DNA from 3 places in the Kitasatospora sp. NPDC002543 genome. Region 2 is predicted to be linked to each of the others. Evidence: predicted binding sites of a transcription regulator. Region 2 holds the regulator's gene; each other region holds the start of a gene.

Region 1 (7,822 bases), on a different contig from region 2:
GCGGGAGTCGGTGCTGCCGGCCGTCCGCGGCGCGGCCGGTCTGGAACGCCTCGAACTGCTCTCCGCTCCGGGTGAGCGAGTACTGCTGATCACCTGGTGGACCGGCGAGCCGGTGCCCGTCGCCGACCCGCCGGCCGAGCTGCTCGGCCGCCCGGTGCACCGCTGGTCCTTCACCAGCGAGCATGTCGAACAGCCCGCGGTCGGGAACCGGCGGCCCGACGGCTACCGTGCATAGCTGAGAGAAGGCTGGACGGGAACCGGGAGCGGGCAGCGGTGAACAGGGACGGGCGGAGCAGGACCAGGACGTACGCGGTGGGGGCACTGGCCGTGCTGGCCTTCGCCACCGCGTGCGGCGACGGAGGCGGCGGCACCGCAGCCCCGGCCGCCGCGAGCACGCCGGCCGCGCCCCGGCCCACCGGCGCCGCGCCGACCAGCGCGGCCGCGGCCCCCACCACCGGCGCCCCGGCGGGAGCGGGCGCGGCGGCCTGGGCCAAGTGGAACCTCACCCCGCTCGCCCCCGCCCCGGCGCCGCCCGCCGACAAGCCGATCAAGCTCGAACGGACCGGCCCCGTACCGGTGTTCAGCGATGTGAAGACCAGTGACAAGGTCGTCTTCATCACCATCGACGACGGGGCCGAGAAGGACCCGAAGTTCGTCGAGATGCTCACCGACCTCAAGGTGCCGATCTCGATGTTCCTGACCAGGGACATCGTCAAGAACGACTACGCCTACTTCAAGCCGCTCCAGGCGCTGGGCAACCACATCCAGAACCACACCGTGGACCACCCGGTGATGAGCAAGATCCCGCCGGAGAAGCAGAAGGCCGAGATCTGCGACGACCAGTCCGCGCTCACCCAGCAGTACGGCACCGCCCCGCTGCTGTTCCGCCCGCCGTTCGGCGACGGCGCCAACACCCCGACCCTCAACACCTCGGTCCAGCAGTGCGGCCCGCGCGCGATCGTGCTGTGGCGCGAGTCGATGCAGATCCACGACATGCAGTACCAGGCGGCGGACAAGAAGCTGAAGCCCGGCGACATCATCCTGGCGCACTTCCGCGGCCCCAAGGAGCTCAAGGGCGCCACGATGACCCAGATGTTCGGCGACCTGCTGGCCCGGATCCAGGAGCAGGGCTTCTCGGTGGCCCGCCTGGAGGACTACATCCAGGCGCCCGCCTCGTAGCCCGGCTCAGACCGGCTGCCCCAGCATCATCAGCGGCCCGTTGTCGGTGCGGCTGAGGATCACGGTGACGGTGTTCGGCCCGGAGGGCTTGAGCTGACGGCGCAGCTCCTCCGGGGTGATCGCCATCCCGCGCTTCTTGATCACCACCGTGCCGACCGCCCGCTCGCGCAGCAGCGCCTTGAGCTTCTTGATGTTGAACGGCAGTACGTCGGTGAGCTCGAAGGCGTGCGCGTACGGGGTGGCGACCAGCTCGTCCGAGGTCAGGTAGGCGATCTTCGGGTCGATCAGCCGGCCGTTCACCTGCCCGGCGACCTCGGCCACCAGGTGGGCCCGGATCACCGCGCCGTCCGGCTCGTACAGGTAGCGCCCGACCGGGCCGGCCGGCGGGTCGGGCAGGTCGCCGCCGGTCAGAGCGGCGCCCTGCGGCAGCAGGGTGGCCCGGTGCGGGCTCGTGGCCCCGGTGCCGAACCAGAGCACCGCCTCCTTGACGTCGCCGTGGTCGGAGACCCACTCGGCCTCGGCGTCCTCCGGCACGGCCTCGTGCGGGATGCCCGGCGCGACCTTCAGCGCGCCGACCGGGGTCCGCCGGCCGGCCTCGATCGCCCAGGAGAGCGGCGGGGCGTACGCCTCGGGGTCGAACACCCGGCCGCGCGCGGTGCGCCGGGCCGGGTCGGTGAACACCGCGTCGTAGCCGGTGACGTCCACCTCGGCGACGTCCGCGCAGCGCACCTCGACCAGCTCCGCGAGGCCCAGGGCGGCGGCGTTGGCCGCGGTGGCGGCGCAGGCCGCCGGGTCCTTGTCGACGGCCAGCACCTCGATGCCCGCCCGGGCCAGCGCCAGCACGTCCCCGCCGATGCCGCAGCACAGGTCCGCCAGCCGCCGTACGCCCAGGGCCGCGAACCGCCGCGCCCGCCACTCGGCCACGCTGCGCCGGGTGGACTGCTCGACGCCGTTGGGCGTGAAGTACATCAGGTCGGCGTCCGTCCCGAACTTCGCCCGCGCCCGCTGCCGCAGCCGTGCCTGGCCGAACGCGGCCGACACCAGCTCCGCCGGGTGCTCCCGTCGCAGCCGGGTCGCCAGCGCGAGCTCCTCCTCGGGGGTGAACTCGCGCAACTCGGCGAGCAGGGCCTGGCCCTCGGGCGTCAGCAGCGGCTGGAGGTTCTCGGTGTCCACGGGCCCATTCTCGCCGGTCGGCGGGGCGGGCGGAGCGACGGCGTCCGCCGCCCGGTGCGCCCGGGTGTGCCGGGCGGCGGGTTCACCGGAGGAGGCCTGAGGAGAGCAGCGTGGGCAGTGAGAACGGGGCGGCCAGGGCGGTGGTCGCGGCGGCGACCGGGAGGAACCGGTAGCCGGACCGGAGGCTGCGGACGGCCGTCACGACGCTCACCGTGAGGGCGACCACCGGGGTGGCCAGGAAGGCCGCGCCCAGGGTGGCCCAGGCGCTGCCGTCCCCGTCGTCGCCGCCGTCGAAGCCGGCGGCGCTGCCGGCGAGGCAGACGAGGAGGAACACGGCGACCGGGAGCACCGCCCCCAGCAGGAGCAGCGCCAGCAGGGAGAGCGCCGCGTCCTTGGAGCGGGGCGGGTCCACGCGGACCGGGAGGATCGGAGTCATGGCACGAGTCTGGCGAGCCGGGCCGGGCCGCACATGAGTACGGCTACTCACCGGCTACTCACCCTCGAACCGGGGTCCTCAGGGCGCGTCGTTGGCACTCTGGTTGACTGAGTGCTAACACGGCCCTATGGTCGTCCTTGGCACTCACCACCTGGAGAGTGCTAACGCGACGACGCGTGTCTGACCCCCGCGACGGCAGACCCGCAGGATCGCCCCTACCCGTTAGAAAACCCCGTAATCTCCGAAGGGGAGCTCGGACGTGACCACCAGCAGCAAGGTTGCCATCAAGCCGCTCGAGGACCGCATCGTGGTCCAGCCGCTCGACGCCGAGACCACCACGGCCTCCGGCCTGGTTATCCCGGACACCGCCAAGGAGAAGCCCCAGGAGGGCGTCGTCCTGGCCGTCGGCCCGGGCCGCTTCGAGGACGGCCAGCGTCTGCCGCTCGACGTCGCCGTGGGTGACATCGTCCTGTACTCGAAGTACGGCGGCACCGAGGTGAAGTACCAGGGCGAGGAGTACCTGGTGCTCTCCGCCCGCGACGTTCTCGCGATCATCGAGAAGTAAGACGTCCCCGACCCGCCCCGGATCCGTGTCCTCCGTGACAGTGGCCCGGGGCGTGGTTGTTGGTTCACGTAGTTCGGCGGCCGGTGGGCCTGCCGCAGTCCCGAGGGAATAGGGAACATGGCGAAGATCCTGCAGTTCGACGAGGACGCCCGCCGCTCGCTGGAGCGCGGTGTCAACAAGCTGGCCGACACCGTCAAGGTGACCATCGGCCCCAAGGGCCGCAACGTCGTCATCGACAAGAAGTTCGGCGCCCCGACCATCACCAACGACGGTGTCACCATCGCCCGCGAGGTCGAGCTGGACGACCCGTACGAGAACCTTGGCGCGCAGCTCGTCAAGGAGGTCGCCACCAAGACCAACGACGTCGCGGGTGACGGCACCACCACCGCCACCGTGCTGGCCCAGGCCCTGGTCAACGAGGGCCTGCGGAACGTCGCCGCCGGCGCCGGCCCGGCCGCCCTGAAGAAGGGCATCGACAAGGCCGTCGCCGCCGTCTCCGAGCACCTGCTGTCCGTCGCCCGCGAGATCGAGGGCAAGGACGACGTCGCCGCCGTCGCGTCCCTCTCCGCGCAGGACACCCAGGTCGGCGAGCTGATCGCCGAGGCGATCGACAAGGTCGGCAAGGACGGTGTCATCACCGTCGAGGAGTCGAACACCTTCGGCGTGGAGCTGGACTTCACCGAGGGCATGCAGTTCGACAAGGGCTACCTGTCGCCGTACTTCGTCACCGACGCGGAGCGGCAGGAGGCGGTCCTGGAGGACCCGTACATCCTGATCAACCAGGGCAAGATCTCCTCCATCCAGGAGCTGCTGCCGCTGCTGGAGAAGATCCTCCAGGGCGGTGCCTCCAAGCCGCTGCTGATCATCGCCGAGGACGTCGACGGCGAGGCGCTGTCGACCCTGGTCGTCAACAAGATCCGTGGCACCTTCAACGCCGTCGCCGTCAAGGCCCCGGGCTTCGGCGACCGCCGCAAGGCGATCCTCGGCGACCTGGCCGTCCTGACCGGTGGCCAGGTCATCTCCGAGGAGGTCGGCCTCAAGCTCGACCAGGTCGGCCTGGACGTGCTGGGCACCGCCCGCCGCGTGACCATCACCAAGGACGAGACCACGGTCGTCGACGGCGCCGGTGACGCCGAGGCCGTCGCCGGCCGCGTCGCCCAGATCAAGGGCGAGATCGCCGCGACCGACTCCGACTGGGACCGCGAGAAGCTGCAGGAGCGCCTGGCCAAGCTGGCCGGCGGCGTCTGCGTCATCAAGGTCGGCGCCGCCACCGAGGTGGAGCTGAAGGAGCGCAAGCACCGCCTGGAGGACGCCATCTCGGCGACCCGCGCCGCGGTCGAGGAGGGCATCGTCGCCGGTGGTGGCGCCTCCCTGGTCCACGCCGCCAAGGTGCTGGAGGACGGCCTGGGCCTGTCGGGCGACGAGGCCACCGGTGTCGCCGTGGTCCGCAAGGCGCTGCACGAGCCGCTGCGCTGGATCGCCCAGAACGCCGGCCTGGAGGGCTACGTCATCACCTCCAAGGTCTCCGAGCTGGAGGCCGGCCAGGGCTACAACGCCGCCACCGGCGAGTACGGCGACCTGGTGAAGGCCGGCGTCATCGACCCGGTCAAGGTCACCCGCTCCGCCCTGGAGAACGCCGCCTCGATCGCCTCCCTGCTCCTCACCACCGAGACCCTCGTGGTGGAGAAGAAGGAGGAGGAGGCCGACAACGGCGGCCACTCGCACGGCCACGGCCACTCGCACTGAGGCTCCGACGCCTGACCGGAGGCCCGGTCCGCACCCCGCGAGGGGGAGCGGGCCGGGCCTCCGGCGTTGATCTTCATCCTTCAACTATCAGTAGAATTTTGCAGAATGCAAAGATTGCCTTATAACTGAGGCATGATCGAGGCCCGCCACCTGCGCGTCCTGCGTGCCGTCGCCCGCACCGGCTCCTTCTCCGCCGCCGCCCGCGAGCTGGGGTGCACCCAGCCCGCCATCAGTCAGCAGATGAAGGCCCTGGAGAAGTCGGTCGACACCCCGCTGGTGGTCCGCTCGGGCCGCGGGATGCAGCTCAGCGAGGCGGGACGGGTCCTGCTCAAGCATGCCACCGGAATCCTGGCCGGGCTCTCCGCCGCCGAGGAGGAGGTGGCCGCGATCGCCGGCCTGCGGGCCGGGCGGGTCCGGCTGGTGTCCTTCCCGACGGCGAGTTCCACCCTGGTGCCGCCGGCGGTCGCCCGCCTGCGGGACGGCCATCCGGGGGTGCGCGTGTCGCTGGTCGAGGCGGAGCCGCCGGAGTCGCTGGCGATGCTGCGCGGCGGCGAGTGCGAGATCGCGCTGGCCTTCCGCTACCCGCAGTCCGACGGGGCCGTCGCGGCCCCGGCGCCCGCCCACGGCACGCCGCGCGAGGCCCGGGCCGAGGCCAACCTGGAGGCCCAGCAGCTGACCGCCGGGACCGACTGGTCCGATCTGGTGGTCACCCCCCTGCTGGACGACCCGATGCTGGGCCTGCTGCCGGCCGCCCACCCGTTGGCCGGACGGGGCGTGGAGCTGGCCGAGCTGGCGGGGGAGCAGTGGATCGCCGGCTGTCCGCAGTGCCGGGGGCACCTGGTGGAGCTGTGCGCCGGAGCGGGCTTCGAGCCCCGGATCGACTTCGCGACGGACGACTACCCGGCGGTGGTCGGCCTGGTGGCGGCCGGGCTCGGAGTGGCGGTGCTGCCCCGGCTGGCGCTGCAGTCGGTACGCCCTGACGGCGTGTCGACGGTGCCGGTGCGGACGGCCTCCGGGGCGCCCGCGGTGCGCCAGGTGGTCGCGCTGACCCTGCCGGACCTGGCCGAGGTGCCGGCCGTGGCGCTGATGCTGGAGCGGCTGGCGGGGGCGGCCGCCGACCGCTGACGGTGAGTGACGGGGCTGCCGCGTCCCGCACGCACGGTGAGCCGGAAGGCTGAAGCGCCGAGAAGAAACGTTTCTTCACGGCGCTCCTGGAGTCGGGTCAGCGCTGGGCGACCGCCGGCGGGGCCAGCGGCACCTCGACCAGCCGGTGCCGCGAGCGTCCCAGCATCTCCTCGCGTTCGTCCTCGGTCATCCCGCCCCAGACGCCGTACGGCTCGCGGACCGCCAGCGCGTGCGCCGCGCACTCGGCGATCACCGGGCAGCGCATGCAGACCTCCTTGGCGCTGGCCTCGCGCGAACTGCGCGCGGCCCCGCGCTCGCCCTCGGGGTGGAAGAAGAGCGAGCTGTCCACGCCACGGCAGGCTGCGGAGAGCTGCCAGTCCCAGAGGTCCGCGTTGGGACCGGGGAGGCGGGAGAAATCTGCCATGGCTCATTCCCTTCAGAGGCTGTCGGCCGTCGGCCGGGCGTTCGGCGGGGCTGCTGCCGAGCGGTGCGGCGGGGCTTCGATGCACTGGTGTGGACACCTGGAAATATGACTTAAGGCAACTCCATGGACAAGTCACCCACACACTGGCACAACAGTCAATGACCATACGAAAGCTATAAAAACGGGCATAGTGGGCAAGGGCTCCGCCGGGCGCGCGCGTGGCAATCGGGTGGCCGACGGGCGCGCGACGTGCCGAATCGGTGTGCGGGTCGTACGCCGACCGCGCGTGAGCTGCGCAAAAGTGCGGCGTGTGCACCGCGATGCGGCTGATCGGTAATGGATTGGCCACGTACAGTGGTGGAGATGGCCCCGAAGGCCGTAACTCATTCGAGTGACGGTCGTTGGAAGTGCGGAGGCGGTTAGCGGGCGCCGGACGTCGGGAACGATCGCGGGCAGGTTGGGGCGATCAGGACGAAGTCTGTCGCCGATCGGCCGTGTCGGAGAGGTTCGTACCAGCCAGGAGGCTCAACGTGACGCGGATCAGCTGCGGAGGACGACGGTCATGACTTCCGTTCTCGTTTGCGACGATTCCCCGCTCGCCCGCGAGGCGCTTCGCCGCGCCGTCGCGACCGTACCCGGTGTGGACCGGGTCACCACCGCGACGAACGGGGAGGAGGTCCTCCGCCGCTGGGTGGCCGACCGCTCCGACCTCGTTCTGATGGACGTCCGGATGCCCGGCCTCGGCGGGGTCGAGACGGTCCGGCGGCTGCTGTCCGCCGACCCGGGCGCGCGGATCATCATGCTCACCGTCGCCGAGGACCTCGACGGGGTCGCGCTCGCGGTGGCCGCGGGCGCCCGCGGGTACCTGCACAAGGACGCCTCGCGCGCCGAGCTGCGGGCCACCGTCACCCAGGCCCTCGCCGACCCGACCTGGCGGCTCGCCCCGCGCCGGCTGCGCAGCCCCGACATGGGCGCCGCGCCGACCCTGACGGCGCGTGAGATCCAGGTGCTGGAGGGCATGAGCCACGGCCGCAGCAACGCCGAGATCGGCCGCGAGCTGTTCCTCTCCGAGGACACGGTCAAGACCCACGCCCGACGGCTGTTCAAGAAGCTCGGGGCCTCCGACCGGGCGCACGCGGTGGCGCTGGGCTTCCGCTGGGGCCTGGTCCGCTGA
Region 2 (7,822 bases):
TCCCCGAAGGCTTCAAGGCCGAGCTCATCAGGGGGGAAATCGTGATGATGGCCGGGCCGGACCTGGTCCACAACATCATTGTCGAGGCCATTCGCGACCAGCTCCCCCGGGCCAGGTGGCATCGACTGACCACGCAGGACGTCGACCTTCCCGGACTGACGAGTGAGCCTCAGCCGGACCTGGTCGTGTTCGAGCGGGATGCCTTCGAAGGCGGGGGCCGTCTGGTCCCCGCGCCCGCCCTCACCCTGGTGGCCGAGGTCGTCTCGAAGACCAGCGTGCTCCGCGACTACCGGACCAAGCGGGAGCTCTATGCCGAGGGTGCGGTCCCGGTCTACCTGGTCGTGGACCCGATCAAGGCCGTGTGCGTGCTCCTGACCGAGCCGACCCGGGAGAGTGTCTCGGGGCTGCCGGACTACACGGTCGAGCGAACCAGCAAGTTCGGTGACCCCATCCGGCTGGACCTGCTGGGCATCACGCTCGACACCTCGGAGTTCCGGACCTACTCCTGACCCGGCAGGGCCGTGAAGTCGATCAGCTCCTCCACGCGGCCGAGCAGCGCGGGCTCCAGGTCCCGGTAGCTGTTCACCTTGGACAGGATGTGCTTCCAGGCCGCCGGGGTGTCGACCGGCCAGCCGAGGCGGCGGCAGGTGCCCTCCTTCCAGTCCTCGCCCATCGGGACGTCGGGCCAGGCGGGGATGCCCACGCTGGAGGGCTTCACGGCCTGCCAGACGTCGATGTAGGGGTGGCCGACGACCAGCACGGAGTCGCCGGTGACCCGGGCGGCGATGCGGTGCTCCTTGGTGCCGGGGAGCAGGTGGTCGACCAGGACGCCGAGGCGCCGCCCCGGGCCGGGGGCGAAGTCGGCGACGATCGCGGGCAGGTCGTCGATGCCGCGCAGGTACTCGACGACGACGCCCTCGACCCGCAGGTCGTCGCCCCAGACCCGCTCGACCAGCTCCGCGTCGTGCCGGCCCTCCACGTAGATGCGGGACTCGCGGGCCACCCGGGCGCGGGCGTTCGGGACGGCGATCGAGCCGGAGGCGGTGCGGGCCGGGGTGCGGGGCGCCGCCGGGCCGGCCGGGCGGACCAGGGTGACGACCCGGCCCTCCAGCAGGAAGCCGCGCGGCACCAGCGGGAACACCCGGTGCTTGCCGAACCGGTCCTCCAGGGTGACGGTGAACCCCTCGGCGGTCTTCTCGCAGCGCACCACCGCCCCGCAGAAACCGGTCGAGGCCTCCTCGACCACCAGGTCCCGCTCGGCGGGCACCTCCGGGGCGGGCTGCTGCTTCTTCCACGGCGGGGTCAGGTCGGGTCCGTACTGGCGGCTGCGCATACGGGTGATCATAGGGACGGCGGACGGCCCGTCAGAGGCCCGGCGCGCCCCAGACCGGGAACCAGCGGCCGAGGTCCTTCTCCAGCCGCAGGTCGTTCCCGAGCATCGCGTTGACCTGCAGCTCCAACGGGCTGTCGCGCTTCTCCCCGCCGCCGGGCATCGGCGCGAAGGGGTAGAACGTCCCCCGCTTGTAGAGGTAGACCAGGGCCAGCGAGCGCCCCTGCGGGTCGCGGAAGGCGACCAGCGAGCAGAGCAGCTGCGGGCCGAAGCCGTTGGCCTCCAGCTCGCTGTTGACCGCGTGCAGGTCGTTCACCAGCTCCGGCAGCTCCTCGGGCCGGTGCCGGGCGAGCAGCCAGGAGTAGCCGTAGTCGTCCTTGGAGGCCTCCACCGGGACGCCGCCGCGCTCGGTGTCGGCGTCCAGCAGCGCCCGCACCTGCTGCTCGACCTGGACGAAGGCGGCTCCCTCGACGGCCGCGAAGCAGACCGAGCCGAGCCCGGTGGGGGTGAACCCGGCCCCGGCCTCCAGGGTGAGCGCGGCGGACGGCACGCCGAACAGCTGGTCGAGGTCGGGCTTGACGGGCTTGGTACGGCCGAACAGCGTGTCCAGGATTCCCACGGCGGTCCTTTCGGGACGGACGGGACGGGACGGTTTCGGGAGGACGGTTTCGGGGCGGAAGCCTCGGGACGGAAGCCTCGGGCGGGACGGATTCGGGAGGGCCGAACGGCGGGCGTCAGCGGCCGAGCTGCTCGGAGATCCGCGCCAGCTGCTCCAGCCGCTTCTCCAGGCTCGGGTGGGTGGACAGCAGTTGCGAGGCGGTCTCCCGGGCGCTCAGCGCGGGGGCGAAGTAGAAGGCGTTGTAGGCCTGGGCCTGGCGCAGGTCCTTGCTGGGGATGGCCGCGATCTGCCCGGTCACCTTGGTGAGCGCCGAGGCCAGGGCGCTGGGCCGGCCGGTGAGCTGGGCGGCGGCCCGGTCGGCGGCGAGTTCGCGGTAGCGGGACAGCAGCCGGGTGAGCAGGAAGCTGATCGCGTAGACGACGATCGACACCAGCGGGATGATCAGCGCCAGGATGGCCGCGTTCTGGTCGTTGTTGTTGCGCCCGCCGCCCATGAACCCGCCGTACACGGCGATCCGCGTCATCGCGCCGGCGAGGACGCCGAGGAAGCCGGCGATCGTCATCACCGCGACGTCCCGGTGGGCGACGTGCGACAGCTCGTGCGCGAGGACGCCCTCCAGTTCCTCCGGTTCCAGCCGGCGCAGCAGCCCGGTGGTCACGCAGACCACCGCGTTCTGCGGGTTGCGGCCGGTGGCGAAGGCGTTCGGCATGTCGTTGTCGGCGACCGCCACCCGGGGTTTGGGCATGTCGGCCAGGGCGCAGAGCCGGTCGACGGTGCCGTGCAGCTGGGGGAACTGTTCCGGGGACACCTGGTGGGCGCCCATCGCCCGTTCGGTGATCTTGTCGCTGAACCAGAACTGGGCCACGAACAGCCCGCCGGAGATCAGGACGATCAGTGGCCAGGCGCCGCGCAGCAGCGCGATCAGCAGGCCGGTGAAACCGACGTACAGCAGCCCGATCACGAACATCGTCGCGACCATGCGGCCGGTCAGGCCGCGGTCGGGCGCGAAACGGGTGTGCTGGCCCGAGCTCGACATCGCTTGCTCCTCCGTTCGCCGTCGCTTTCGATGCTGCCACCCGGACGGCCTCCCGGCACCACCCCGGCGCCGGGGAATCGAACCGCCGGGGCCGCGCGGGCCGTGTCCGGAACTGCGGGGAGGATCACGCCGGTCGGGCCGTTCCTGCCGTAGGACCCGGGCCTTACACTGGCAGGTACGGTTTTGGCACTCGGCTGTTCAGAGTGCCAGGGCCGAGGGACTCCCCGCAGGGGCCCGCCGCAGCAAGGGAAGCAGTCGGAACAACGTGCGAAGACGGAGGTGCGTGCCCCATGGCCGGTGAGGTCCGCCAGCTGGACGAACGCAAGCTCGCCGTGCTCCGCGCCATCGTGCAGGACTACGTGGGCACCGAGGAGCCGGTCGGCTCCAAGGCCCTGGTGGAGCGGCACAACCTCGGCGTCTCCCCGGCGACCGTCCGCAACGACATGGCGGGGCTGGAGGAGGAGGGTTACATCCACCAGCCGCACACCAGCGCCGGCCGCATCCCGACCGACAAGGGGTACCGCCTCTTCGTCGACAAGCTCGCCGAGATCAAGCCGATGAGCGCCCCCGAGCGCCGGGCCATCCGGCACTTCCTGGACGGCGCGGTCGACCTGGACGACGTGGTCGCCCGCACGGTGCGGCTGCTCGCCCAGCTGACCCGGCAGGTCGCGGTGGTGCAGTACCCCTCGCTGACGCGTTCCACCGTCCGGCACATCGAGCTGGTGGCGCTGGCCCCGGCGAAGGTGATGCTGGTCCTGATCACCAACACCGGCCGGGTCGAGCAGCGGATGGTCGACTGCCCGGGCTCGGTCGGCGAGACGGTGCTGGCCGACCTGCGGGCCCGGATCAACGCGGGAGCCGCCGGCCGGCGCCTCCCGGAGGTCCCGGGGCTGCTGGAGGAGCTGCCGGCGCTGTTCGACCAGGCCGACCGGCCGACCGTCAGCACGGTCCTGGCGACCCTGTTCGAGACGCTCGCCGAGCAGAACGAGGAGCGGATCATGCTGGCCGGCACGGCCAACCTGACCCGCTTCGGGCACGACTTCCCGCTCACCATCCAGCCGGTGCTGGAAGCCCTGGAGGAGCAGGTCGTCCTGCTCCGCCTCCTGGGTGAGACCGCGGACGCCGCGATGACGGTCCGGATCGGGCGCGAGAACGCCTACGAGGGGCTGAATTCCACCTCGGTCGTTTCGGTCGGCTACGGTTCGGGCGACGAGAGCGTGGCGAAGCTGGGTGTGATCGGTCCGACCCGGATGGACTACCCGGGCACAATGGGGGCGGTGCGAGCGGTGGCGCGGTACGTGGGCCAGATCCTGGCCGAGTCCTAGCAAGGCCGCCGTTAGAGTTCTAACGGTGGCGTCCAGTCGCAGCACTACTACAGGCGGAACAAGCGGAGCATTTGGTGGCCACGGACTACTACGCGGTACTCGGCGTCCGACGGGATGCGGGGCAGGACGAGATCAAGAAGGCGTTCCGGCGCCTGGCACGCGAACTGCACCCGGACGTCAACCCGGACCCGAAGACGCAGGAGCGGTTCAAGGAGATCAACGCCGCCTACGAGGTGCTCTCCGATCCGCAGAAGCGCCAGGTCTACGACCTCGGCGGGGACCCGCTGTCCCCGGGCGGAGGCGGTGCGGGCGGCTTCGGCGCCGGCGCGGCGGGCTTCGGCTTCTCCGACATCATGGACGCCTTCTTCGGCGCCGCTGCCGGGCAGCGCGGCCCGCGCTCGCGCACCCGCCGCGGCCAGGACGCCATGATCCGGCTGGAGATCACCCTGGAGGAGGCCGCTTTCGGCACCACCAAGGAGCTCCAGGTCGACACCGCCGTCACCTGCACCACCTGCAGCGGCGAGGGCGCGGCCCCCGGCACCTCCGCGCAGACCTGTGACATGTGCCGCGGCAAGGGCGAGGTCTCCCAGGTCACCCGGTCCTTCCTGGGCCAGGTCATGACCTCCCGCCCCTGCCCGCAGTGCCAGGGCTTCGGCACCGTCGTGCCGACCCCGTGCCCGGAGTGCGCCGGCGACGGCCGCGTGCGCGCCCGCCGCACCCTGACCGTCAAGATCCCGGCCGGTGTCGACAACGGCACCCGGATCCAGCTGGCCGGCGAGGGCGAGGTCGGCCCCGGCGGCGGCCCGGCCGGCGACCTCTACGTCGAGATCGCCGAGACCACCCACGCCATCTTCCAGCGGCGCGGGGACGACCTGCACTGCACCGTCACCATCCCGATGACGGCGGCCGCGCTCGGCACCCAGGTGCCGCTGCAGACCCTGGACGGCCTGGAGGAGGTCGACATCCGGCCCGGCACCCAGTCCGGCCAGTCGATCCCGCTGCACGGCCGGGGCATCACCCACCTGCGCGGCGGCGGCCGGGGCGACCTGATAGTGCACGTCGAGGTGAAGACCCCCAGCAAGCTCGACGCCGAGCAGGAGGAGCTGCTGCGCCGCCTCGCGGTGCTGCGCGGCGAGGAGCGGCCGTCCGGCCAGTTCGCGCCGGGCCAGCAGGGCCTGTTCTCCCGGCTGAAGGACGCCTTCAACGGCCGGTAGTCGTCCGCGGAGGGGTGCCGGGGGAGGATCCCCGGCACCCCTTCGGTGTTCCCGTCCCACTCCCGGAGGTTCCCCCGTCATGACCGCGCCCGTCTTCTTCGTCGAGACCGAGCGGATCGCCACCGCCGTGCCCGGGGCCGTGGTGCGTCTGGACGGCCCGGAGGGGCGGCACGCGGCCGCGGTCAAGCGGCTGACGCCGGGCGAGGCGGTGACCCTGGCCGACGGGCTCGGGCTCGGGGTGGACGGCGCGGTCGCCGAGGTGCTCGGCAAGGACGCGATCGACGTGACGGTCGCCGCCGTGCGCCGGGAGCCGGAGCCCGCGCCGCGGATCGTGGTCGTCCAGGCGCTGCCCAAGGGCGACCGCGGCGAGCTGGCCGTGGAGACGATGACCGAGGTCGGCGTGGACGTGGTGATCCCGTGGTCCGCCTCGCGCTGCATCACCCAGTGGAAGGGCGACCGCGGCGCCAAGGCGCTCGCCAAGTGGCGGGCCACCGCCCGGGAGGCGGGCAAGCAGTCCCGCCGGCTGCGCTTCCCCCTGGTCCGGGACGTGATGACCACCCGGCAACTGGTGCCGGTGCTGATGGAGGCCGCGTTCGCCGCCGTGCTGCACGAGGAGGGCGCCGAGCCGCTGGCGCACGCCGGGCTGCCGCGGGGCGGGGACATCGTGCTGGTGGTCGGCCCGGAGGGCGGGGTCTCCCCGGAGGAGCTGGCGGCCTTCGCCGAGGCGGGCGCGAAGCCGTACCGGCTGGGCCCCTCGGTGCTGCGCACCTCCACCGCCGGGGTGGCCGCCGGCGCGCTGCTGCTCGGGCGCACCGGCCGCTGGTCGTAGCGCCCCGGGCCGCCCCGGGGGCCGCTGTCCGGGGCCGCTGTCCGGGCCGCGTAGCAGCCGTCCGCGGGCGGCGCCGGGAGTCTGCGGAAAACGGCGCGGATCGTACGCGCACCTGCCTAGGCTGACCGGGTGACGGACTCCCTGAGCACCCCTCCGAACGCCTACCTCCGCCATCCCCACCTGCACGGTGACCTGGTCTCCTTCGTCGCCGAGGACGATCTCTGGCTCGCTCCGCTGGACGGCGGCCGGGCCTGGCGGCTGACGGCGGACCACCTGCCGGTCCACCACCCGAGGTTCTCCCCGGACGGGCGGCACCTCGCCTTCACCTCCACCCGGGACGGCGCCCCCGAGGTGCACGTGGTGCCGGTGGACGGCGGCCCCTCGCGCCGGCTCACCCACTGGGGCAGCCACCAGACCCGGGTGCTGGGCTGGACGCCCGACGGCCGTCCGATCGCGGCCACCGCCGCCGGCGAGGCGAGCTCCCGCCGCACCTGGGCGCACGCCGTGCCGCTGGACGGCGGCGAGCCGCAGCGGCTGCCGTACGGGCCGGTCGGCGGGCTCGCCTTCGAGCCGGGCGGTGACCGCGTGCTGCTGAGCAGCGTCAACGGCCGCGACCCGGCCTGGTGGAAGCGGTACCGGGGCGGGCGGGCCGGCAAGCTGTGGCTCGGCCGGGACGAGTTCGCCCGGGTCCACGCGGAGCTGGACGGGCAGCTGGACTCGCCGCTCTGGGTGGCCGGGCCCCTCCTGCCCGATGGCGGGCGGGGCGGGAGGATCGCCTTCCTGTCCGACCACGAGGGCGTCGGCGAGCTGTGGTCCAGCCGCCCGGACGGCAGCGACCTGCGCCGCCACACCGCCGACCCGGACGGCTTCTACGCCCGGGGCGCCGCCACCGACGGCACCCGGGTGGTCTTCCACCGGGCCGGGGACCTCTGGCTGCTGGACGACCTGGAGGGCGCCGCGCCGCGCCGCCTGGACGTGCGGCTGGCCGGCCCGCGGGCCGGGCGCCGCCCCCGCCCGGTGCCCGCCGCGCACTGGCTGGACTCCGTCGCCCCCGACCGCACCGGCCGGGGCAGCGCCGTGGTGGTGCGGGGCGGCGTGCACTGGCTGACCCACCGCGAGGGCCCGGCCCGGGTGCTGGACGAGACCCCGGGGGTGCGCGGGCGGCTGGCCCGGGTGGTGCCCGGCGAGGACGGCGTCCAGGGCGTGCTGTGGGTGTCCGACGCCGAGGGCGAGGACGCCCTGGAGTTCGCCCCCGACCTGTACGGCGCCGAGCGCCGCCGGCTGGCCGCGGGACGGCTCGGCCGGGTCGACTCGCTGACCGTCTCCCCGGACGGCGGGCAGGCCGCGCTCGGCGTGCACGACGGCCGGGTGCTGCTGGTCTCGCTGGCCGACGGCGCCGTGCACGAGCTGGACCGCAGCGCCGACGGCGGGCCCGGTGCGCCCGTCTTCAGCCCGGACTCGGCCTGGCT
Region 3 (7,822 bases), on a different contig from region 2:
GGCACGGTGCTGATCCCGACGAACCCGACCCACCAGGCGCTGATCTCCGGCCAGTTGAAGGCCTTCAGCAGCCGGTACAGCGGCAGCACGCCGAGGGCCAGCGTGACCGCCCGCGCCATCGTCCAGCGGCCCAGCGCCGCCGCGACCAGGAGCAGCACCGCCCCCACCGGCGGGACGAACACCTCGAGCTTCGTGAGCAGCGAGTGGTCCCAGGTCAGCCGGAAGGTGATCCAGCCCGGATCGGGGATCCAGGGCATCAGCGCCGTCCCGGCCAGCGCCCCCGCGATCATCGGCGCGATCAGCGCCAGCAGCCGCCCGGCCGCCGAGCCGCCGGTCAGCCCGAGCCGCACCCGCAGCCCGTACACCGCCAGGCCGAGCACCTCCCGGGCGACCGCCGCCCGCCCGCCCGCCGCCGTCGTGTCGGCGAACACCTCGGTCAGTTCCTCGCCGCGCTCGCGGCGGTACCGCTCCGGATAGAGCCGGAGCGCGGCCCGCAGCACCGTCGAGGGCGCGGGACCTATCGCCGGCATGGTCATGAGAGTCCTCCCCCCGTCGCGGGCCGCCCTTGCGACCCGGCCCTCCCCGGCAGCATCGACCGGATCTTCGTCAGTCGGCGCTCGGCCTCGGTGGCGACCGCCCGCAGCCGCTCCGCCTCGGCGGCCAGCGCGTCCCGGCCGGCGCCGGTCAGCGCGTAGCTGCGCCGGGCGCGACCGTCCACCACCTCCTCGGCGGCGACCTCGATCAGTCCCTGGCCCAACAGCCGGTCGAGCGCCCCGTAGAGCGTGCCGGTGCGCATCTTGACCCGGCCGTCGGAGATCGCGGCGATCTCCTGGATGAGCGCGTAGCCGTGTCTCGGCGCGTCGGCCAGGGCAGTGAGCAGCAGCAGTGTGGGCTCCTGCATGGAGCGTTCCGTCATACGACTACATATATCGTCAACCTACCTATAGGTCCAGCGCTCGGCCGGGCCGCCACAATGGTCGCCATGCCGACCCCCGAGCACGACCCGCTCACCACCGCCCGGCCCACCGAGGACCTGCTCGCCGCCTGGACCGCCCTGCTGCACCGCTGCGGGGCCGCCGTCGACCCCGAACCGTACGGCCGGGAGCTGCTGCGCCGCTGGTCGGAGCCGCAGCGCCGCTACCACACCGCCGCACACCTGCGCGCGGTGCTCCGGCACGTCGACGAGCTGGCCGGGCACGCCGCCGATCCGGAGGCCGTCCGCCTCGCCGCCTGGTTCCACGACGCCGTCTACCGCCCCGACCGCACCGAGAACGAGGAGCGCAGCGCCGCCCTGGCCGTCCGCGCGCTGACCGCCGCCGGGCTGCCCGCCGAGCGGGTCGCCGAGGTGGAGCGCCTGGTGCTGCTCACCGTCGGCCACGACCCGGCCCCCGGCGACCGCGACGGCGAGGTGCTCTGCGACGCGGACCTCGCCGTCCTCGGCGGCACCCCCGAGGCGTACGCGGCGTACGCGGCCGCCGTCCGGGAGGAGTACGGCTTCGTGCCCGCCCCGGACTTCACGGCCGGCCGGGCCGCCGTCCTGCGCCACCTGCTCGCCCTGCCCGCGCTCTACCGCACCCCCGCCGCCCGCGACCGCTTCGCGGCGGCGGCCCGCACCAACCTGACGGCCGAACTCGCCGCCCTCCGGGCCGCGGCCGAGCCCTGCCGGGACGCCCCCTAGACGAGCTTCCCCACCGGCGCCACCACGGCGCCCCGCTTGCCGCAGACCCAGTGCGGCTCCGGCCCGAGCTCGGGCTCCACGCCCAGCGCGTGCGGGTCGCCCTCGGCCGCGCAGTCCTCGCACAGCGGCCAGCGCCCGTACGCCTCCAGCAGCGCGTCCTGGACGTCCTGGGCGACCAGCCCGAGCACGTACTCGGTGCCGTCCGGCCACTGCTCCAGCCACCAGCGGCGGTGGGTGACGGCCTGCTCCACCAGCGAGACGACGGCGGCGTCCGCCACGTCCCGCGCGGTGAGGTCGGCCAGGATCAGTGCCCGCGCGTTGTGCAGGGCGGTCTCGATGTCGTCAGCAGCCATCCGTCCATTCTCCGCCGCCGCGCCCGAACGCCGAAACGCCGCGTGGGCGGCCCCCCGAAGGGAACCGCCCACGCGGACGAGGATCAGCCGATCCGACCGGGAACCCGATCAGGATCAGAAGTCCATGTCACCGCCCGGCATGCCGCCGCCGGCGGCCGCGGCGGCCTTCTCCGGCTTGTCGGCGATGACGGCCTCGGTGGTGAGGAACAGCGCCGCGATGGAGGCGGCGTTCTGCAGCGCGGAGCGGGTGACCTTGGCCGGGTCGATGATGCCCTCGGCGACCAGGTCGACGTACTCGTTGGTGGCGGCGTTCAGGCCGTGACCGGCGGGGAGGTTGCGCACCTTCTCCACCACGACGCCACCCTCCAGGCCGGCGTTGGTCGCGATCTGCTTGATCGGGGCCTCCAGCGCGACCTTGACGATGTTGGCACCGGTGGCCTCGTCGCCGTCCAGCTCCAGCTTGTCGAACGCGACACCGGCCTGCAGCAGGGCGACGCCACCACCGGCGACGATGCCCTCCTCGACGGCGGCCTTGGCGTTGCGGACGGCGTCCTCGATGCGGTGCTTGCGCTCCTTGAGCTCCACCTCGGTGGCCGCGCCGGCCTTGATGACGGCCACGCCGCCGGCCAGCTTGGCGAGGCGCTCCTGGAGCTTCTCGCGGTCGTAGTCCGAGTCGCTGTTCTCGATCTCGGCGCGGATCTGGTTCACGCGGCCCGCGACCTGCTCGCTGTCGCCGCCGCCGTCGACGATGGTGGTCTCGTCCTTGGTGATGACCACCTTGCGGGCGGTGCCCAGCAGGTCGATGCCGGCGTTCTCCAGCTTGAGGCCGACCTCCTCGGAGATGACGGTGCCACCGGTGAGGATGGCGATGTCGCCGAGCATGGCCTTGCGGCGGTCACCGAAGCCCGGGGCCTTGACGGCGACGGACTTGAAGGTGCCACGGATCTTGTTCACGACCAGGGTCGACAGGGCCTCGCCCTCGACGTCCTCGGCGATGATGACGAGCGGCTTGCCGCTCTGCATGACCTTCTCCAGCAGCGGGAGCAGGTCCTTGACCGAGCCGATCTTGGAGTTGGCGATGAGGATGTACGGGTCCTCGAACGTCGCCTCCATGCGCTCCAGGTCGGTGGCGAAGTAGGCGGAGATGTAGCCCTTGTCGAAGCGCATGCCCTCGGTGAGCTCGAGCTCCAGACCGAAGGTGTTGCTCTCCTCGACGGTGATGACGCCTTCCTTGCCGACCTTGTCCATGGCCTCGGCGATCAGCTCGCCGATCTGGGTGTCAGCGGCGGAGATGGAGGCGGTGGAGGCGATCTGCTCCTTGGTCTCCACGTCCTTGGCCTGGGCCAGCAGCTGGTCGGAGACGGCCGCGACGGCCTTCTCGATGCCGCGCTTCAGGGCCATCGGGTTGGCGCCGGCGGCGACGTTGCGCAGACCCTCGCGAACCAGGGCCTGGGCGAGCACGGTGGCGGTGGTGGTGCCGTCACCCGCGACGTCGTCCGTCTTCTTGGCGACCTCCTTGACGAGCTCCGCACCGATCTTCTCGTACGGGTCCTCGAGCTCGATCTCCTTGGCGATGGAGACACCGTCGTTGGTGATCGTGGGGGCGCCCCACTTCTTCTCCAGCACGACGTTGCGGCCCTTGGGGCCGAGCGTGACCTTCACCGCGTCGGCGAGCTGGTTCATGCCACGCTCAAGGCCGCGGCGAGCTTCCTCATCAAAGGCGATGATCTTGGCCATCAGAAGTGGTCCTCCGGGACACGGTCGACTGCTCGGACCAAGGGGTGCCCGCGACGGACGGCCCTGGTGTGCGGAGGTTCATTCCCCTCCGCTCCCGGGGGCCTCACCGACCCGGTCCGCTGTCACTCTCACACTGTGAGTGCTAACGCCAATGATTAGCACTCCCCTGGGTCGAGTGCAAGCCCAATCGGCGATCCGCGAGCCGCCGCGAGGGGCTTCCGGGGAACGCCGACGGGCCCGTACGACGCGTGTCGCACGGGCCCGTCGAGAAGCGAGTGGTCACCAGCCGTAGGGCCGCGCCGAGCTCCTGGAGCCGGAAGGGGTCAGACCGCGGCGCGGACCATGTCCGCCTGCGGGCCCTTCTGTCCCTGAGAGATCTCGAACTCGACCCGCTGGCCCTCCTCGAGGGTGCGGTAGCCGTCCATCTGGATCGCGCTGTAGTGGACGAAGACGTCCGCACCACCGTCGACCGCGATGAAGCCGTAGCCCTTCTCCGCGTTGAACCACTTGACGGTGCCCTGAGCCATTCCGAACTCCCCTAGTGCTGTGCTGGCCCTTCACGCGCCCGCAGGTCGCGGGCCCGGGTTGGTTGAAGGCCGGCCCGGGGAACCCCCCCTGGGCGCAGCCGTGCACGCCGCAACCCTCCGTGCAGGACGCCAGGCGGCTTCCGGCGGGCGGCTGATTGCGTCGACCGCCGCTGAATGTATCCGGATCGACGCCCTCTGCAACAGGGTCAGCCACCGGTAATTCCGCCGGGGCGTCAAGGGACAGGCCGGGCCGAACCGGAATAATCTCGGCATTCCACGCCGGACATAGCGGACGAATTACCCAAATGATCGCGGGAATTCTGACATCTGCCTGACATGTTTCCCGGGCCGCGCCCCACGGCCGGGCGCCCCCGGGCCGAGCACTGCGGGGGCCGAAAGGGAAACCCTGTTCCCAGCCGAGCCACACTCTACTCCGACTCGACCCGGAAATATTCCAGCCGGAATGCGAGCGGTCGCCCGCGCATACGGGGAACGGAATTCCGTACGCGCGGGCGACCGCGGGCTACTCGGGAACGGCTCAGCAGCCGCCGGCCACCGCCGGGATGATCGAGACGCTGGCGCCGTCCCCGATCTCGGTCGCCAGGCCCTCGGCGAAGCGCACGTCGTCGTCGTTCACGTAGACGTTCACGAAGCGGCGCAGCTTGCCGGTGTCGTCCAGGATGCGGGCCGAGATGCCCGCGTGGTTCTTCTCCAGGTCGGCGACGACCTCGGCCAGGGTGGCGCCCTCGGCGGTCACCTCGGCGGCGCCGCCGGTGTAGGTGCGCAGGATGGTGGGAATGCGGACGTTGGCGCTCATGACTCTCCTTGCGGGGGCTGGCCTTGCTGGGGTGGTTCCGGGGTGGTTCAGGCGGACACGAGGCCGGCGGCGCGGAACGAGTCCAGCGTCGGGCGGATGACGGCGGTCATCCCGGCGTCGGAGACGGCGTCCAGGGTCTTCAGGCCGTCGCCGGTGTTGATCGCGACGGTCTCCTTGGCCGGATCCAGCTGCCCGGTCTCGACCAGCTTCTTCAGCACGCCGACGGTCACGCCGCCCGCGGTCTCGGCGAAGACGCCCTCGGTCCGCGCCAGCAGCCTGATCGCCGCCACGACCTCGGCGTCCGTGACGTCCTCCACCGCGCCGCCGGTGCGGCGGGCGATGTCCAGCACGTACGGGCCGTCGGCCGGGTTGCCGATCGCCAGCGACTTGGCGATGGTGTTCGGCTTGACCGGCTTGATCACGTCCCGGCCGGCCTTGAACGCGGCCGACACCGGCGAGCAGCCCTCGGCCTGGGCCCCGAAGATCCGGTACGGCCGGTTCTCGACCAGGCCGAGCTTGATCAGCTCCTGGAGGCCCTTGTCGATCTTCGTCAGCTGCGAGCCCGAGGCGATCGGGATGACGATCTGCTCCGGCAGCCGCCAGCCGAGCTGCTCGCAGATCTCGTACGCCAGCGTCTTGGAGCCCTCGCCGTAGTACGGCCGCAGGTTCACGTTGACGAAGCCCCAGCCCTCGCCGGCCGGGTCGCCGATCAGCTCCGAGCAGAAGCGGTTCACGTCGTCGTAGTTGCCCTCGATGCCGACCAGCTCGCCGCCGTACACCCCGGCCATGACGACCTTGCCCTGCTCCAGGTCGTGCGGGATGAACACGCAGGACCGGAACCCGGCCCGGGCCGCCGCCGCACCCACCGCGCCGGCCAGGTTGCCGGTGGAGGAGCAGGACAGCGTGGTGTACCCGAACGCCCGGGCCGCCTCGATCGCGCAGGCGACCACGCGGTCCTTGAACGAGTGGGTCGGGTTCCCGGAGTCGTCCTTGATGTGCAGCTGGGCGGTGAACCCGAGCTCCCGGCCCAGGTTGTCCGCCTTCACCAGCGGGGTCCACCCCGGGTTCAGGTTGGGCTTCGACGCGACGTCGGCCGGAACCGGCAGCAGCGGCGCGTACCGCCAGATGGACGCCGGACCGGCCTCGATCCGCTTGCGCAGCTCCTCGGCACCCTCGCTGCCGAACTCGTAGGCGATCTCCAGCGGGCCGAAGCACTCCAGGCAGGCGAAGCTGGGGCCGAGCGGGAAGCGGGTGCCGCACTCGCGACAGGACAGCGCGGCGGCGGGGCCGAGGTCGACGGAAACCGGTGCGGTGCCGGAAAGGGTCGTCCCAGTGGTAGCCATGATGGCGAGGCCTCTCTCCTCATCTTCCCCGGGTCGCGGTCGCGACACGGGCCGGAATTGGCACCTGTCCCGCCGGGGCCTGTCGTCGACGGCCGCGCGAGAAGGTTGCCGGGACGTCAACGGGCCGTTCCCTCAGTCCCTCTGGATGAGCTTGTGAAATTGTGGTGGTGCTCAACGGAGACCCCGGCGTGCAAAGGTCCGACCGCTGTACGAAGACTGTATCCGAAGGCGTCAATCCTGAACGGGACCGTCCGCCACGCGAGATGGCCCGTCCCACCGACCCCGCCGAGGAGAACTCCGTGCCCGCCGAACCGACCCCCGAGCTCCTCCCGCAGGCGGCGTCCTGGCTCCGCCGCCGCTCCTGGAGCGCGGCCGACCGGCCGGTGCGCACCCTCCTCGCGGCCAAGGAGCGCACCGGCCGCACCGTCAGCGTCGTCCTCCCCGCCCTGGACGAGGAGGCCACCGTCGGCGACATCGTCCGCACCATCCGCCGCGAGCTGATGGAGCGGCTCCCGCTCGTCGACGAACTCGTCGTCGTCGACTCCGGCTCCACCGACGCCACCGCCGCCGTCGCCGCCCAGGCCGGCGCCCGGGTCGAGCACCGCGACGCCGTGCTGCCCCGGCTGCCCGCCGTCCCCGGCAAGGGCGAGGTGCTCTGGCGGTCGCTGCTGGTCACCCACGGCGACATCGTCTGCTTCGTGGACGCGGACCTGCGCGAGTTCGACCCGGCCCTCGTCTCGGGCATCGTCGGCCCGCTGCTCACCGACGAGTCCATCCAGCTGGTCAAGGCCATGTACGACCGCCCGCTGGAGTCGGAGGGCGCCGTCCTGCCCGCCGGCGGCGGCCGGGTCACCGAACTCGTCGCCCGCCCCCTGCTCAACCTCCACTGGCCGGAACTCGCCGGTTTCGTCCAGCCGCTCGGCGGCGAGTACGCGGCCCGCCGCTCACTGCTCGAACGGCTGCCCTTCCCCACCGGCTACGGCGTCGAACTCGGCCTGCTGGTCGACGCCCTGGAACTGGCCGGCCTGGACGCCCTGGCCCAGGTGGACGTCGGCGTCCGGCACCACCGCCACCAGGACGGCCAGGCCCTCGGCCGGATGGCCGCCACCATCTACCGGACCGCCCTGGAACGCCTCGACCGCACCCACCGCCTCAAGGCCTCCGCCGACCTCGTCCACCCCCACCTCACCCAGTTCACCCGCGACCCGGAGACGCGCGCCTTCACCGCCCACACCCACCCGGTGATCGCCCTGGAACGCCCCCCGATGCACACCGTCCCCGAATACGCGACCCGGCACTGAGGGGCCCCGACGGGGTTTGCCACCCCGAACCCCCGGCAACATCCCAACCATGGGCGATCTCACGAC

Evidence for each region. Region 2 encodes HrcA, which represses chaperone genes, less so after heat shock. Its sites were predicted from a motif close to TTNGCACTCNGNNNNNCNGAGTGCNAA; they were not measured.
Region 1: groES (co-chaperone GroES) is a predicted target of HrcA. The motif match lies at 2,880-2,906, and genes of this name have one in related genera.
Region 3: groL (chaperonin GroEL) is a predicted target of HrcA. The motif match lies at 3,924-3,950, and genes of this name have one in related genera.

Annotation. Positions count from the first base shown of each region.
Region 1 covers NZ_JBSFWR010000037.1:15,516-23,337, reverse strand. The annotation lists gene ACWD4P_RS17725 (hypothetical protein) at 1-235, shown strand, start outside; gene ACWD4P_RS17720 (polysaccharide deacetylase family protein) at 274-1,179, shown strand; gene ACWD4P_RS17715 (THUMP-like domain-containing protein) at 1,186-2,352, opposite strand; gene ACWD4P_RS17710 (hypothetical protein) at 2,435-2,788, opposite strand; gene groES (co-chaperone GroES) at 3,048-3,353, shown strand; gene groL (chaperonin GroEL) at 3,471-5,099, shown strand; gene ACWD4P_RS17695 (LysR family transcriptional regulator) at 5,232-6,224, shown strand; gene ACWD4P_RS17690 (WhiB family transcriptional regulator) at 6,322-6,648, opposite strand; gene ACWD4P_RS17685 (response regulator transcription factor) at 7,211-7,822, shown strand.
Region 2 covers NZ_JBSFWR010000017.1:805-8,626, reverse strand. The annotation lists gene ACWD4P_RS10350 (Uma2 family endonuclease) at 1-509, shown strand, start outside; gene ACWD4P_RS10345 (DUF3097 domain-containing protein) at 500-1,333, opposite strand; gene pspAB (PspA-associated protein PspAB) at 1,365-1,949, opposite strand; gene htpX (zinc metalloprotease HtpX) at 2,065-2,985, opposite strand; gene hrcA (heat-inducible transcriptional repressor HrcA) at 3,276-4,310, shown strand; gene dnaJ (molecular chaperone DnaJ) at 4,385-5,524, shown strand; gene ACWD4P_RS10320 (16S rRNA (uracil(1498)-N(3))-methyltransferase) at 5,604-6,353, shown strand; partial or broken gene ACWD4P_RS10315 (S41 family peptidase) at 6,483-7,822, shown strand, end outside.
Region 3 covers NZ_JBSFWR010000001.1:156,610-164,431, forward strand. The annotation lists gene ACWD4P_RS00675 (hypothetical protein) at 1-536, opposite strand, end outside; gene ACWD4P_RS00680 (PadR family transcriptional regulator) at 533-916, opposite strand; gene ACWD4P_RS00685 (HD domain-containing protein) at 974-1,678, shown strand; gene ACWD4P_RS00690 (hypothetical protein) at 1,675-2,031, opposite strand; gene groL (chaperonin GroEL) at 2,146-3,768, opposite strand; gene ACWD4P_RS00700 (cold-shock protein) at 4,092-4,295, opposite strand; gene ACWD4P_RS00705 (MoaD/ThiS family protein) at 4,834-5,112, opposite strand; gene thrC (threonine synthase) at 5,160-6,455, opposite strand; SAM riboswitch class I at 6,472-6,607, opposite strand; gene ACWD4P_RS00715 (glucosyl-3-phosphoglycerate synthase) at 6,719-7,756, shown strand; gene ACWD4P_RS00720 (alpha,alpha-trehalose-phosphate synthase (UDP-forming)) at 7,806-7,822, shown strand, end outside.